2 linked regions of the Solwaraspora sp. WMMA2065 genome follow. The protein of the gene in region 2 interacts with the protein of the main gene of each other region in a pairwise test. Links are inferred from orthologs where the notes say so. Each region holds a gene or a part of one and is shown on either strand. Other genes may lie near its edges.

Region 1 (6,057 bases), 2.3 Mb from region 2 along the record:
GGCGGCCGGTGGCGCGGCGACTGCGCCGCCGACCGGGTCGGCGGCGCAGTCCAGCAGGTCCGCCACCGCCACGGCGGCCAACGGAAACTCGGCCAGCAGCTCCGGTGCCGGCCCGGACATCGCGTACCGGGCAGCCTCCGCCGCAGGCGCCGTCCCGCCGCCGGGCATCCCGGTCTGCGTGGCGGTTGGGGCGGCCGCGGCCCAGGGCGGGGTCCAGGAATCCAGCGCCGGCAGCGAGGCCGGGAAGGTTCGGCCGGCCTCTCGGACCAGGATCGGCACCAACTCGCCGGCCTGCTCGCGCAGCGTGGTGATCAGCATCGGCAGCCAGGGCAGCAGCACCGGGTCGGGCAGATGACCGAACGCCGCCGACAGCACCTCCACCACGAACGGTGTCAACGTCGGCACCGGCTCCAACGCCTGCACGAACCCGCTCAGGTAGTGCGGGAACGTCCCGACGGTGAGCGGGCTGGCCAGCAGATCGGCGCACCGCTCGCGCAGCTCGGCCAGTGGCAGCTGGCCGAGCTGGGACTGCGCCGCCCAGTGCAACGCGATCTTCGCCGGTACTTCCGGATGCGACTGGCGTACCGCCAGCTCCAGCTGGGTCCGGTCGCAGCCCAACGCCATGGCGACGCTCTCCATGGTCATCAGGAAGCCCAGCATTGCCGCCACCTGCCGCAGCCCGGTCTCGTCGTCGACGAACGCGGTCGGCAGCAGGGTGCAGTAATGGGCGTACCCGGTGCTGACGAAGTCCTGGCACCAGGCCGGCAGCTCCGGCTCACCGCTGGTGCGGTAGTACGCCAGCAGCTGCCGGATCCGCTGCAACACCTCCGGTGCCCCGTCGGCGGTGCGTTCGGCGGCGAGTAACTGCACGGCCCGGGCACCGAGCTCGTCGGTGAGCCGCCGGTTGCTCAGGAACAGCAGTGAGTCCTCGACCGCCGCGAGGGCGTGTGCCGCCGTGGCCTGCGGATCCCAGGCCGCGCGGCGCAGCCGCTGTTCGAGCACCTGCTCGATGGTCACGCCCTCGTAGCCGAGCTCGATGATCGACCGCTGGTGGCGACCGATCGCGACGTCCCAGCTCTCCTGGACCGACTTTTCGCCGAGCCGCCGCTCGCCCATGATCGGCCGGACCACCTCCGGTGGCAGCAGCCGTCGCAGCATCCACAGCAGATCGGAGCAGGGTCGCAGCTCCGGCTGCCCGTGCAGGTCCAGCAGTGCCCGCTGGACGGTACGCCGCTTCGGGTCCAACCCGATGGGTGCCAGCCGGTCGTAGACGTCCCGGGCCAGCGGCGGCATCGCGTCGTAGCCGACCCGACCGATCCGGTCACCGCCGAACATGATCTCGCAGAGCCGGCGGACGTCGCGCCGGCCCGGCACCACGTCCTTCTCGATGCAGGTGACCGCGGCGTCGGCGAAGTCGTACGGGGTGGGCCGGCGCCGGTTGCGCATCCCGGCCAGCAGCACCGCCGTCTCGAAGATGGCGATCGCGTCGGCGGTGCTGGCCAGGTAGCCGTTGCGCCGGGCCAGCCGGACGATGTCGACCGACCAGCCGCGCAACTCGGCCTCGTCGAGCTCGCCGGGCCGGCTCGGGGCGGCCAGGAAGCCGCTGAGCCGGTCGTCACCAGGGACCGCGGCCCCCGCCGTACCGCCGCCGTTGCCGGTCGCTGGCCGCGCCGCCTTCTTCGGCTTACGGGCCGAACTCTTGCGCCCGCCCTGCTGCCCGGCCAGCCGGTACGGGGTGACCCTGCTGCCGGTCAGCGCCTTCTGCCAGGTGCTGGCGGCGATCGACACCGTGCCGCCGGCCAGCCCGAACTGTGCCTCGATCGCCGAGTGGCTGGACGGGATCAGCCCGTACCGCCACTTGGTGCCGGTCGGCGCGGTGATCTCGAACGGCGCGGTCGACCGGACGCCGAACTGCTCGACCCGGCTGGCGGCGTGGAACGCGCCGCAGACGTACAGGCAGTCGGCCGGGTCGGCACCGTAGGCGGCAAGGTGGTCGCGTATCCGGGTCCACATGTAGCGTTCCCGGTCCTCGTCGCGGTCGAGTCGCGCCGCGTCGCTCGGCCGCAGCCGCCGGAACAGGCTGCCGATCATGACCATGACCTGCCGGTACGTGTCGTGGTCGGCGCCGATCAGCGGCTGCTCGACGTACTGGTCCCACCATTCCGACCAGTGCCGCACCTTGCCGTGGTGCAGCAGGTACGCCTCCAACTCGGCGAACCCGGGGCGCAGGTCGCCGATGCCGACACCGACGGCGTCGCCGTGCAGCGCCTTCTCGTCGTCCTCGCCGGTTGCCTGGCCCTGCTGCTGGCCCTGCCCGCTCTGCTGCGCCGGTTCGTCGTCGCCGTCCGCAGCGGCGGCCGGGTCCGTCCGGTCGTCGGACTGCCACTGGAAGACGTGGTCGGTGGAGCGGTCCACCAGCAGCAGCTCCACCCCCGGCGTCTCCAGCGCGTACGCGATCGCCTGGTACTCGGCGGACGCCTCGGTGATCGGCGCGATCACGCTCAACGGACCGGCCCCGGCGGGGAAGCCGTCCAGGTCGCTGGCGAAGGCCTGCAACGCCACCGGCAGCTCGCAGTTGCGCAGCTCGATCAGCAGCGGCTGCAGGTCCTCGCACAGCTCCACATAGATCACCTTGGGCTGTTTGTCGCGCAGCCGGCGGACCATCGCCAGCGCCGACGACGGGGAGTGATGGCAGACCGGAAAGATCTCCAGCTCCTCGCCGAGCGCGTGGTCGACGTCGTCGACCAGGCCGGCGAGGATGTCGGTCAGCGCGTCGGGCGAGTCGGCGAACGCCGTCGCGGCGTCCGCCAACTGCTCCCGCAGTGCCCCGAACCGGCTGTCCGACGGCGCACCCGTGATCGGCGCACCCGTGATCGGCGCACCCGTGATCGGCGCACCCGTGACGGGCTCGCTCATGACGGGCTCGCTCATGACAGGGTCGCGATGCTCTGCCGGCCGCCTTCGAGGAAGGCCGGCCACTCGCCACCGTCGGCCTTGCTGCGCGGCTCGATCACCCCGTGCCAGAACTTGTTCAGGATCGCCAGGTCCTCCGGGCTGCGCCGGGCCAGCGAACCGACCATCGAGCTGGCCAGGGTCTCGGCGCGCAGCGTCCGGTCACCGAAGAACTGACTGTGCAGGATCGCGTCCTCCAGCACACCGATCTGCTCGGCGGTGGACAGCGCAGACTCCAGCTTCTCGTCGTCGCTGGTCGCCGAAGCGGCGGCCTTGCGCAGGTCGGCGAAGCTCTGCAACAGCACGTCCAGCAGGGTGGGTGGCACCTCCAGCTCGATCTGGTGGCGACGCAGCAGCTCGGTGGTGCGGAACCGGACGATCTCCGCTTCGCTGCGCCGGTTGGTGATCACCGGGATCCGGACGAAGTTGAACCGCCGCTTGAGCGCCGACGACAGGTCGTTGACGCCCCGGTCGCGGCTGTTCGCGGTGGCGATGATGGAGAACCCGGGCTGGGCGAAGACGATGTTGTCCGAGTCCAGCTCCGGGATGGAGACGTACTTCTCGGACAGGATCGAGATCAGTGCGTCCTGCACGTCGCTGGTGGAGCGGGTCAGCTCCTCGAACCGGCCGATGACGCCCTGCTCCATCGCGGTCATGATCGGCGACGGGATCATCGACTGCCGGGACTGGCCCTTGGCGATGACCATCGACACGTTCCACGAGTACTTGATGTGGTCCTCGGTGGTGCCGGCGGTGCCCTGCACCACCAGGGTCGAGTTGCGGCAGATCGCGGCCGCGAGCAGTTCGGCCAGCCAGCTCTTGCCCGTGCCCGGGTCGCCGATCAGCAGCAGCCCCCGGTCGGAGGCGAGGGTGACGATGCTGCGTTCGACGAAGCTGCGGTCACCGAACCACTTCTGCGGGACCTCGCGGTCGAGGCCGTCGGCGCGTTCCGAGCCGAGGATGAACAGACGCACCATCTTGGGGCTCAGCCGCCACGAGTACGGCTTCGGGCTGTCGTCGATCGATTCGAGCCAGTCGAGCTCCTCGGCGTACTTGATTTCGGCGGGGGCGCGCAGCATCTCTGCGGTCATGGTGCGGTTTCTCCTAGATTGAGGCTCGGGGGATCGGTACGGCGAGTCGAAAGGGTGAGCGGGCGAAGAGTCAGGTCAGGTGAGGAAGTTCTTGAGCTCGACGACGAGCTTGCGGACGTGCCCGGACAGCACCGGGGTGCCCTGGTCCTTGAGCCGCTTCCGGAACCACGGGTTGACGCTCTGCTGGCCGCCGCTGGAGACCGAGCCGACCGGGATCAGCCTGGCTCCGCTGCGGTGCACCGCCTGCAGCCCGTCGAAGACCTCCTGCGACTTCCACTCGTAGAAGTCGGAGATCCACACCAGCACGGTGTTGCGCGGGTCGGCGATCTTCGGCCGGGCCAGCTCCAACGCGGCCATGCCGTTGGTGCCGCCGCCCAGCTGGGTGCGCAGCAGCACCTCGAACGGGTCGTGCACCCACGGCGTCAGGTCCAGCGCCCGGGTGTCGTACGCGACCAGGTGCACGTCGACCTTGGGCAGTCCGGCGAAGATCGAGGCCAGGATGGTGCAGTTGACCATCGCGTCGACCATCGAGCCGGACTGGTCGACGACGACGATCATGCGGGCCGGGGTGGTCCGCTTCGCGGTCTGCTTGTAGTAGAGCCGGTCGACGTAGAGCCGCTCGTCGGCCGGACTCCAGTTCGGCAGGTTCTTCCAGATGGTGCGGTTCAGGTCGAGGTTGCGGAACACCCGCTTCGGCGGGACCGACCGGTCGATGGTGCCGACGCTGGTCTGCTGCACCTGGGTCTTGAGCACCTCGGCGACCTCGTCGACGAACCGCCGGATCAGCGCCTTGGCGTTGGCCAGCGCCACCCCGGACAGGTTCGACTTGTCCCGTAGCAGCTGCTCGATCAGCGACATGCTCGGGGTGAGCTGGCTGGCCAGCGCCGGATCGGCCAGCACTTCGCGCAGCCGCATCCGCCGTACCAGGTCGGCTTCGATGGTGCCGAGCACCCCGTCGCGGCGCCCCGGTGTGGCCCCGCAGGCCTGCTGGTACCAGCCGGCGTCGGCCTGCCAGCCGGCCAGCTGACCGGCCGACACGTCACCGCTGCCGGTGGCGAAGACGTTGAGTAGCAGCTTCGACGCCAGCGCGGCGCGGCGTACCTCGTCGGCCCCGACCTGCACCGACGACTCGCCGGCGGCCTGGTCGTCCTCCGAGCCGCACGCAGCCGGCTGCTCGCCGATGCTCTCGTCCTCAGCCTGCGGCACGAGCAGGCCGGGCAGCTCGTCGGCCAGCTCGGGGAAACGCTGCACGACGGTGTCGATGGAGACCGACGGGTCGAGCAGCGCGGCCGGCAGCCCCAGCTCGTCGACCACCGCCATGCTGGTGCGTTCCAGCGCGGCCTGCTCCTGCCCGTCGAACAGCCGGGCCAGCAGCCGCCAGTAGAGCACCTGGCGCCGGTTCTCGTGATAGTTGATCATCGAATCGGTCATTTCCGCAGCAACCGTCCCGCCCGCTCCCGGAGCATCGCGATACTGTCGCCGGAGCGGGCCACCGCCTTGGCGATCTTGGCGTCGGTCGGCCCCTGCGCCCAGTCGCCGGTGTGCAGGTCGACCTGCTTGCGCTTCACCGTCGTCTGCATGCCGATCGGCTGCACCGACCAGCCGGGGCCGGCCGCCGCGTCACCGTCCCAGCGCAGCAGCCCGATGCAGGCCGACGACTTGGCCAGCAGCTCGGCGGTGATCGGCCCGCAGCCGGGCAGCCGGTCGACGTCGACAGCGACCCGGGTGCCGTCGACCTCGAAGCCGAGCCCGGCGTCGTCGGTGACCACCGTGTAGCCCTCCAGCAGCACCGGCTCGGCGATGGCGACCGGGTGCCGGTCCAGCGGCGGTACGGCCGGGGCGACCGCCTCGCCGAGCTGCACCCGGGCGACGGCGAACGGGTCGGTCGGCTCGCCGGGGCGGGCCTGGTCGTCGCGCCAGAGCAGGTCGCCGCCGGGCAGCAGCGGCAGGTCGGTGACGTCGAGGCTGAGCCGGCCGGCCAGGGCGGCCAGCAGCACCGGATGCTCCGCGAGCA
Region 2 (5,835 bases):
GGCACCGCAGACGACGCCGAGCACCACCGCCATGGCCAGCCAGCCGTACGCGTGGATCCACCTGGTCAGCCGGGGCAGGTCGGCGTAACCGCCGGGCGGCCTGGCAGCGCGGCTGCGGCCGGTGCCCGTACCTCTGGTCAGGTAGACGCCGAGCAGACCGACCAGCGTCACGCCACCGCTGACCAGTGCCACCGCCAGTACGGCCGTGCCGTACACCACGGCGAAGGCTGCCAGCCAGCAGGCCACCGCGAACCCGGCCAGCCGCAGATCAGGCGGCCCGACCCGGTCACCGCCGGACGCCTTCACACTGTCACCAGCTCACGCAGTTGGTCGAACCGCGCGTCGCCGATGCCGCTGACCTTGCGCAGGTCGTTGACGGACGCGAACCCACCCACCCGCTCGCGATGGTCGATGATCCGCTGGGCGAGCACCGGGCCGACTCCCGGCAGCGTCTCCAACTGCTGCTGGCTGGCGGCGTTCAGGTCGACCTTGCCGGTCTCGCCCGGCTGGCCGGCGAGCGGGGCAGGTCCAGTCTCGGCTCCCGGCGGAGGTGTGACCCCGACCACGACGAGCTCGCCGTCCTGGACCGGGCGGGCCAGATTGAGCCAGGCGATGTCGGTGTCGGGCAGTGCGCCACCGGCTGCTTCCAGGGCATCGGCCACCCGGGCACCTGCCGGCAGGGTCACCAGGCCTGGCCGGTGGACCCGGCCGGTCACCGCGACGATCAGCTGTGTCGGCCCGCCGGTGCCGGTCGTCCCAGGTCCTGCCGCAGCGGGGCGGCCCTCAGGACTCGGGCCGGCGGCGACGGCCGACACCGGGGCGCCCTGGGCCGAGGCGCCGTCGGCGGACGGCACCGGCTCGACCTGGGGTCGTGCCCGCCAGGCGAGCAGCGCGGCGCCGGCTACCACCACGACAGCCACGGCGGCGAGCGCCCGCACCCCCCGCCGGCCAGGGTCGAAGGCGGGCAGCCGGGCGGTCGCCCCAGAGAAGGCCGGGTCATCGCCATCGATCGGGTCGCCCGATCCGGCCGGGTCATCGAGGTCGCGGACGGACGAACGGACGGGGTCTACCAGCACCCGTAGGTCGCCGTCGGCGCGGGTCAGTAGGCCGCCGTCGGCGCGGGTCAGTAGGCCGCCGTCGGCGCGGGTCAGCCGGGCCAGCCGACGCTGGACGGTGTCGTCGTCGATCACGTGCAGAAGCTAGGCCGCCGGCCAGGACGGTGGACCGGACTGCGGGCAGGGCTGTGGACGACCGGCGTGTTGTGGACAGTGCCCCGTACCAGACCCGGATCTTGCTATGGGCCGGCGGTCAGGGAGCCCGCCCGCCGGTGCACCACGACCGAGAGCAGACCGGGGCCGGCGTGTGCGGTCACCACCGCCCCGATCTGCGTCACGTGAACGTCCTGGAGCCGGTCGCCCAGCCGGGAGGTCAGTTCGGCACACAGGGCGGCGGCCCGGTCCGGATCGTCGAGGTGGTGCACGGCGACGTCGACCCGCGAGGCGTCGCCGGCCGCGAGACAGGCGAGGTCGACCAGCTTGGCCAGGGCACGGGCGGCGGTACGTACCTTGTCGCGCAGCACGATGTGCCCGTCCGGCACGTGCAGGATCGGCTTGACCGCCAGCGCCGTACCGAGCAGCGCGGATGCCGCCGTGATCCGACCACCGCGCCGCAGATGCTCCAACGTGTCGACGTAGAAAAACGTTCGGGTGCGGGCCGCTGCAGCGGTCGCGGCGGCGCTGACCTCGGCCAGGTCACCCCCGGTAGCCGCCACCGTCGCCGCGGCGAGCGCCGGGAAGCCCAGCCCCATGCCGGTCGAGCCGCTGTCCACCACCGCGACCCGGTCCGGGCCGGTCTGCCGGGCAGCCAGTTCGGCGGCCGCGACCGTGCCGGACAGCCCGGCCGACAGGTGCACCGACACGACCCCGGAGCTACCGGTGCGCAGCAGTCGCCGGTACGTCTCGGCGAACTGCTCGGGCGCGGGTCGCGAGGTGCTGACCGTCGAGCGCCGCGTGGTCAACGCGTGGGCCACCTCGGTCGGGGTCAGATCGAGGCCTTCCCGACGTTCGATGCCGTCGACCAGCACGGTCAGCGGCACCACCGTGAGGTGGTGCCGCTGCGCCAGATCGGCCGGCAGGTAGGCGGTGGAGTCGGTCACGACCGCGACGGACATGCCGGCACGCTAGCTGATCATCGGCAATCGTGCCGGACCAGGCGACCTGTGGGGTCGGACCGGCTGCCGGATCAAGCCGGCGATCAGGTCGGACCGGCTGCCGGGTCAGACCGGGGCGGGAATGTCCCGGGTGCTGCTCACCCCGACGTTGTGTGCCCGCAGTTGCCAGCCCCGCGACTCGTCGTACCGTAGCTCGGTCCAGTGGCAGTTCTGCAGCGGCGCGACGGTACGCAGCACCGGCACCCCCCAGCCGAGCAGATGGCCACAGCCCTGCCGGGCCGCCCCGCCGTGGGTGGCGATCACCACAGTCCCGCCTGGCATCGCGTCAGCCGCGTCCTGCAACGCCTCCCCGACCCGTTTGCCAAGGTCGTCGAGGCTCTCCACAGCGCAGCCGGGCGACGGATCGCCGGCCCGCCAGCGGGCGTGCTCGGCGGGGAACCGTTCCGCGATGGTCGGCATGGTGAGCCCTTGCCAGAGCCCGTACTGCCGCTCCCGCAGCCGGGGGTCGGAACGGACCGGAAGGCCGGTGAGTGCCGCCAGGGCCGCCGCGGTGTCGGCTGCCCGCTGGAGATCGCTGGCGACGATCGCGTCCGGTCGTAGCGCCGCGATCAGCGGCGCGGCGGCGGTGGCCTGGGCCCGGCCGAGGTCGTTGAGGGCGGTGTCGGTCTGGCCCTGCACCCGGTCGGCGGCGTTCCAGTCGGTGTTGCCGTGCCGCCAGACGATCAACCGGGTCACTCGGTGGCCCCGGCTTCGGCCTCGACCAGGTCACGGTCGACGAACGGGATGACCGGACAGTCCTTCCAGAGCCGGTCGAGGGCGTAGAACTCGCGCTCCTCGGTGTGCTGGACGTGCACCACGATGTCGTTGAAGTCGAGCAGCACCCACCGGCCGGCACGGTCGCCTTCACGCCGGATCGGCTTGGCCTTCTCCGGCAGCCGGACCAGGCTCTCCTCGATGGCGTCGACGACCGCCAGCACCTGGCGCTCGTTGGGCGCGGAGGCGAGCACGAAGGCGTCGGTGATCGCCATTCGGTCGGCCACGTCGATGACGACGATGTCCTGCGCCTTCTTGTCGGCGGCGGCCTGGGCGGCCGTCAGGGCCATCTCCCGCGCGCGCTCTGAGGCGCTCATCGGATCACCTCGACAACACTCCTTCAGCTAGACAGCTTCGCTGCTCTAGCCTCTCACACTCGCCCAGCCAGAAAATACGGATATATTACCTATATTGTGACAGCAGGGGGTCATTCACCCGAAGATTCCGTCTCGTACAGCCGACGTTTGGCGATGTACTGCACCACCCCGTCCGGCACGAGGTACCACAGCGGCTTGCCGGCAGCCACCCGCGCCCGGCACTCGGTTGACGAGATCGCCATCGCCGGCACCTCGACCAGGGACACCGTGTCGGCCGGCAGGTGCGCGTCGGACAACTCGAACCCCGGCCGGGTCACCCCGATGAAGTGGGCCAACTCGAACATCGCGTCCGTGTCCTTCCAGGACAGGATCTTCTCCAGGGCATCCGCGCCGGTGATGAAGAACAGCTGCGTCTTCGGCCCGTACACCGAGTGCAGGTCGCGCAGCGTGTCGACGGTGTAGGTCGGGCCAAGCCGGTCGATGTCCGCCCGACTCACCTGGAACGTCGGGTTCGACGCGGTCGCGATCACGGTCATCAGGTACCGGTCCTCAGCCGGGGTGACCGTCAGCCCAGCCTTCTCCCACGGATCCCCGGTCGGCACGAAGACCACCTCGTCGAGCGCGAAGCGCTCGGCCACCTCGCTCGCCGCGACCAGGTGACCCTGGTGGATCGGATCGAAGGTGCCGCCCATAATGCCGACCCGACGGATGCCATCGTCCATCGACGAATCGTATGCCGATGATCTACCCAGCCGGGCTGTCGCGTGGCGTAGGCAACACTTTCGGGGGCCTGCTCCCGCTTTGCGCCTCCGGCGATCACCGCCTACGCCGGTCCGGCACCGGCACCGGCTCTGGACGCGTACCGACGTCGAGCGGCCAACGCCCGGTCCAGTTCATCGGTGGCGTCGGTGACCACCCGACGTAGCCCGGCGGTCAGATCGTCGCGGGCGAGCATCGCGGTTGCCGCCGCCCGGGTCCGCTCGCTCACCGCGAACTGCGGGAAGGCCGTCTCCGCCACCCGGTCGGCGAGCCACGCCGCGCGGCGCCGGGTCGCCGCCGGCAGATCGGCGAAGTACCGGTCCACGTACGGCGCCGTCAGCTCGGTCTGTTCCGGCTGCCAGAACCCTTCGGCGTACGCCTCGACGAGACGGTTGGACAGGCTGGTGTCGGTCACGATCGCCTGCCAGGCACGCTCCTTGCCGGCCGGGTCCGGCACCGCCGCACGGCACTTCGCGGCCCACTGCTCACCGGCCGCGCTGCGGTCCCGGCCGGCCTCGTCGGCGATCTCGGTCGTGCCGACGCCGCCGCACGCCGCCAGCCGGTAGAGCAGCAACCAACGCAGGTCGGCGTCGACCGTCAGCCCGGCGGGCACCGCCCACCCCGCCAACCACCCCCGCAACCAGTCGACGTCCCCGCTGGCGGTGATCGCCCCCCGGGCCGCGGCCAACTGGACCGATGTGCCGGACCCGGCTGCGGCCAGCAGCCGGGTGCAGGCGGTGCCGAGCCGGGACCGCAGCACCGGACGGTCCACCGGGTGCGCGTACCGGTCGATCACCGACCGGCTCAGCCGCAGCACGTCCTCGACGACGACCACCACGGTCTCGGCCGGCAGGGCCAGCTCGATCAGCGCCGCCAGGTCGGCCACCGGCTGCTGGGCGTCACGTACCGCGTCCAGGGTCGCCGTCCACGACACAGCACGGGCCAACGGATCGGTCATTCCGGGCAGCATCGCCGGCAGCGCGGCCGACGAGGCCGGGTCGAGCCGCACCTTGGCGTACGTGAGGTCACCGTCGTTGACCAGCAGTAGGTCGGCCGCCGGCTCACCGACCAACGCCGGCACCAGGGTACGTCCGCCGTCGACGTCCGGGGCCAGGTCCACCGCCAGCCGGCGCCGCCGCACCGATCTCCGCCGGTCCCCGGTCGCCTCGGCATCGAACAACCCCAGTCCGATCCGGTGCGGACGCAGCACCGGATAGGGCTGCGGCGCGGTCTGCACCAGGGCGACCTCCCGGTAGCGGCCGGTCTCGTCGACGATCGTCTCGGCCCGGATCGTGTTCACCTGCGCCTGCCGCAGCCACCGCGTCGCCCAGCCGGACAGGTCGCGGCCACTCGCCTTGGTCAACGCGTCGAGCAGGTCGGCCAGCGTAGCGTTGTCGAACCGGTGGGCGGCGAAATGTGCCCGCAGCCCGGCCAGGAACGGTTCGTCGCCCAGCCAGGCCACCAACTGGCGCAGCACCGACGCGCCCTTGGCGTACGAGATGCCGTCGAAGTTGAGCAACGCCCGCTCGGCGTCCGCGACCTCCTCCGGCGCCACCGGATGGGTCGACGGACGCTGGTCCGCTGCGTACCCCCAGGATTTGTAGCGAATGCCGAACGTCGTCCAGGCGTCGGTGAACCGGGTCGCCTCGGCGGTCACCCGCACCCCGAGGTACTCGGCGAACGATTCGTTGAGCCACAGGTCGTCCCACCACCGCATGGTCACCAGGTCGCCGAACCACATGTGGGCCATCTCGTGGGCGATCGTGGTGGCCCGCC

The links.
Region 1: the proteins of rsfS (region 2) and O7610_RS23645 interact in binary tests that used the Escherichia coli proteins (3 or more experiments, as listed by UniProt). The link is inferred for Solwaraspora sp. WMMA2065 from one-to-one orthologs.

The regions. Positions count from the first base shown.
Region 1 is NZ_CP128361.1:5,191,552-5,197,608, forward strand. Bases 1,986-4,981 are described here. They hold O7610_RS23645 (ATP-binding protein), read right to left. Parts: upstream 4,044-4,981; coding sequence 2,928-4,043; downstream 1,986-2,927. Other genes in these bases: O7610_RS23640 (DUF5682 family protein), read right to left, coding at 1,986-2,916; O7610_RS23650 (vWA domain-containing protein), read right to left, coding at 4,119-4,981. Also shown: more of O7610_RS23640, read right to left, coding at 1-1,985; more of O7610_RS23650, read right to left, coding at 4,982-5,474; O7610_RS23655 (hypothetical protein), read right to left, coding at 5,471-6,057.
Region 2 is NZ_CP128361.1:2,892,920-2,898,754, forward strand. What follows is about bases 1,602-4,375. They hold rsfS (ribosome silencing factor), read right to left. Parts: upstream 3,301-4,375; coding sequence 2,902-3,300; downstream 1,602-2,901. Other genes in these bases: O7610_RS13070 (DegV family protein), read right to left, coding at 1,602-2,170; O7610_RS13075 (histidine phosphatase family protein), read right to left, coding at 2,276-2,905; nadD (nicotinate-nucleotide adenylyltransferase), read right to left, coding at 3,411-4,022; pepN (aminopeptidase N), read right to left, coding at 4,124-4,375. Outside these bases: O7610_RS13060 (ComEC/Rec2 family competence protein), read right to left, coding at 1-306; O7610_RS13065 (ComEA family DNA-binding protein), read right to left, coding at 303-1,076; more of O7610_RS13070, read right to left, coding at 1,295-1,601; more of pepN, read right to left, coding at 4,376-5,835. UniProt on the Escherichia coli protein: Functions as a ribosomal silencing factor. Interacts with ribosomal protein uL14 (rplN), blocking formation of intersubunit bridge B8.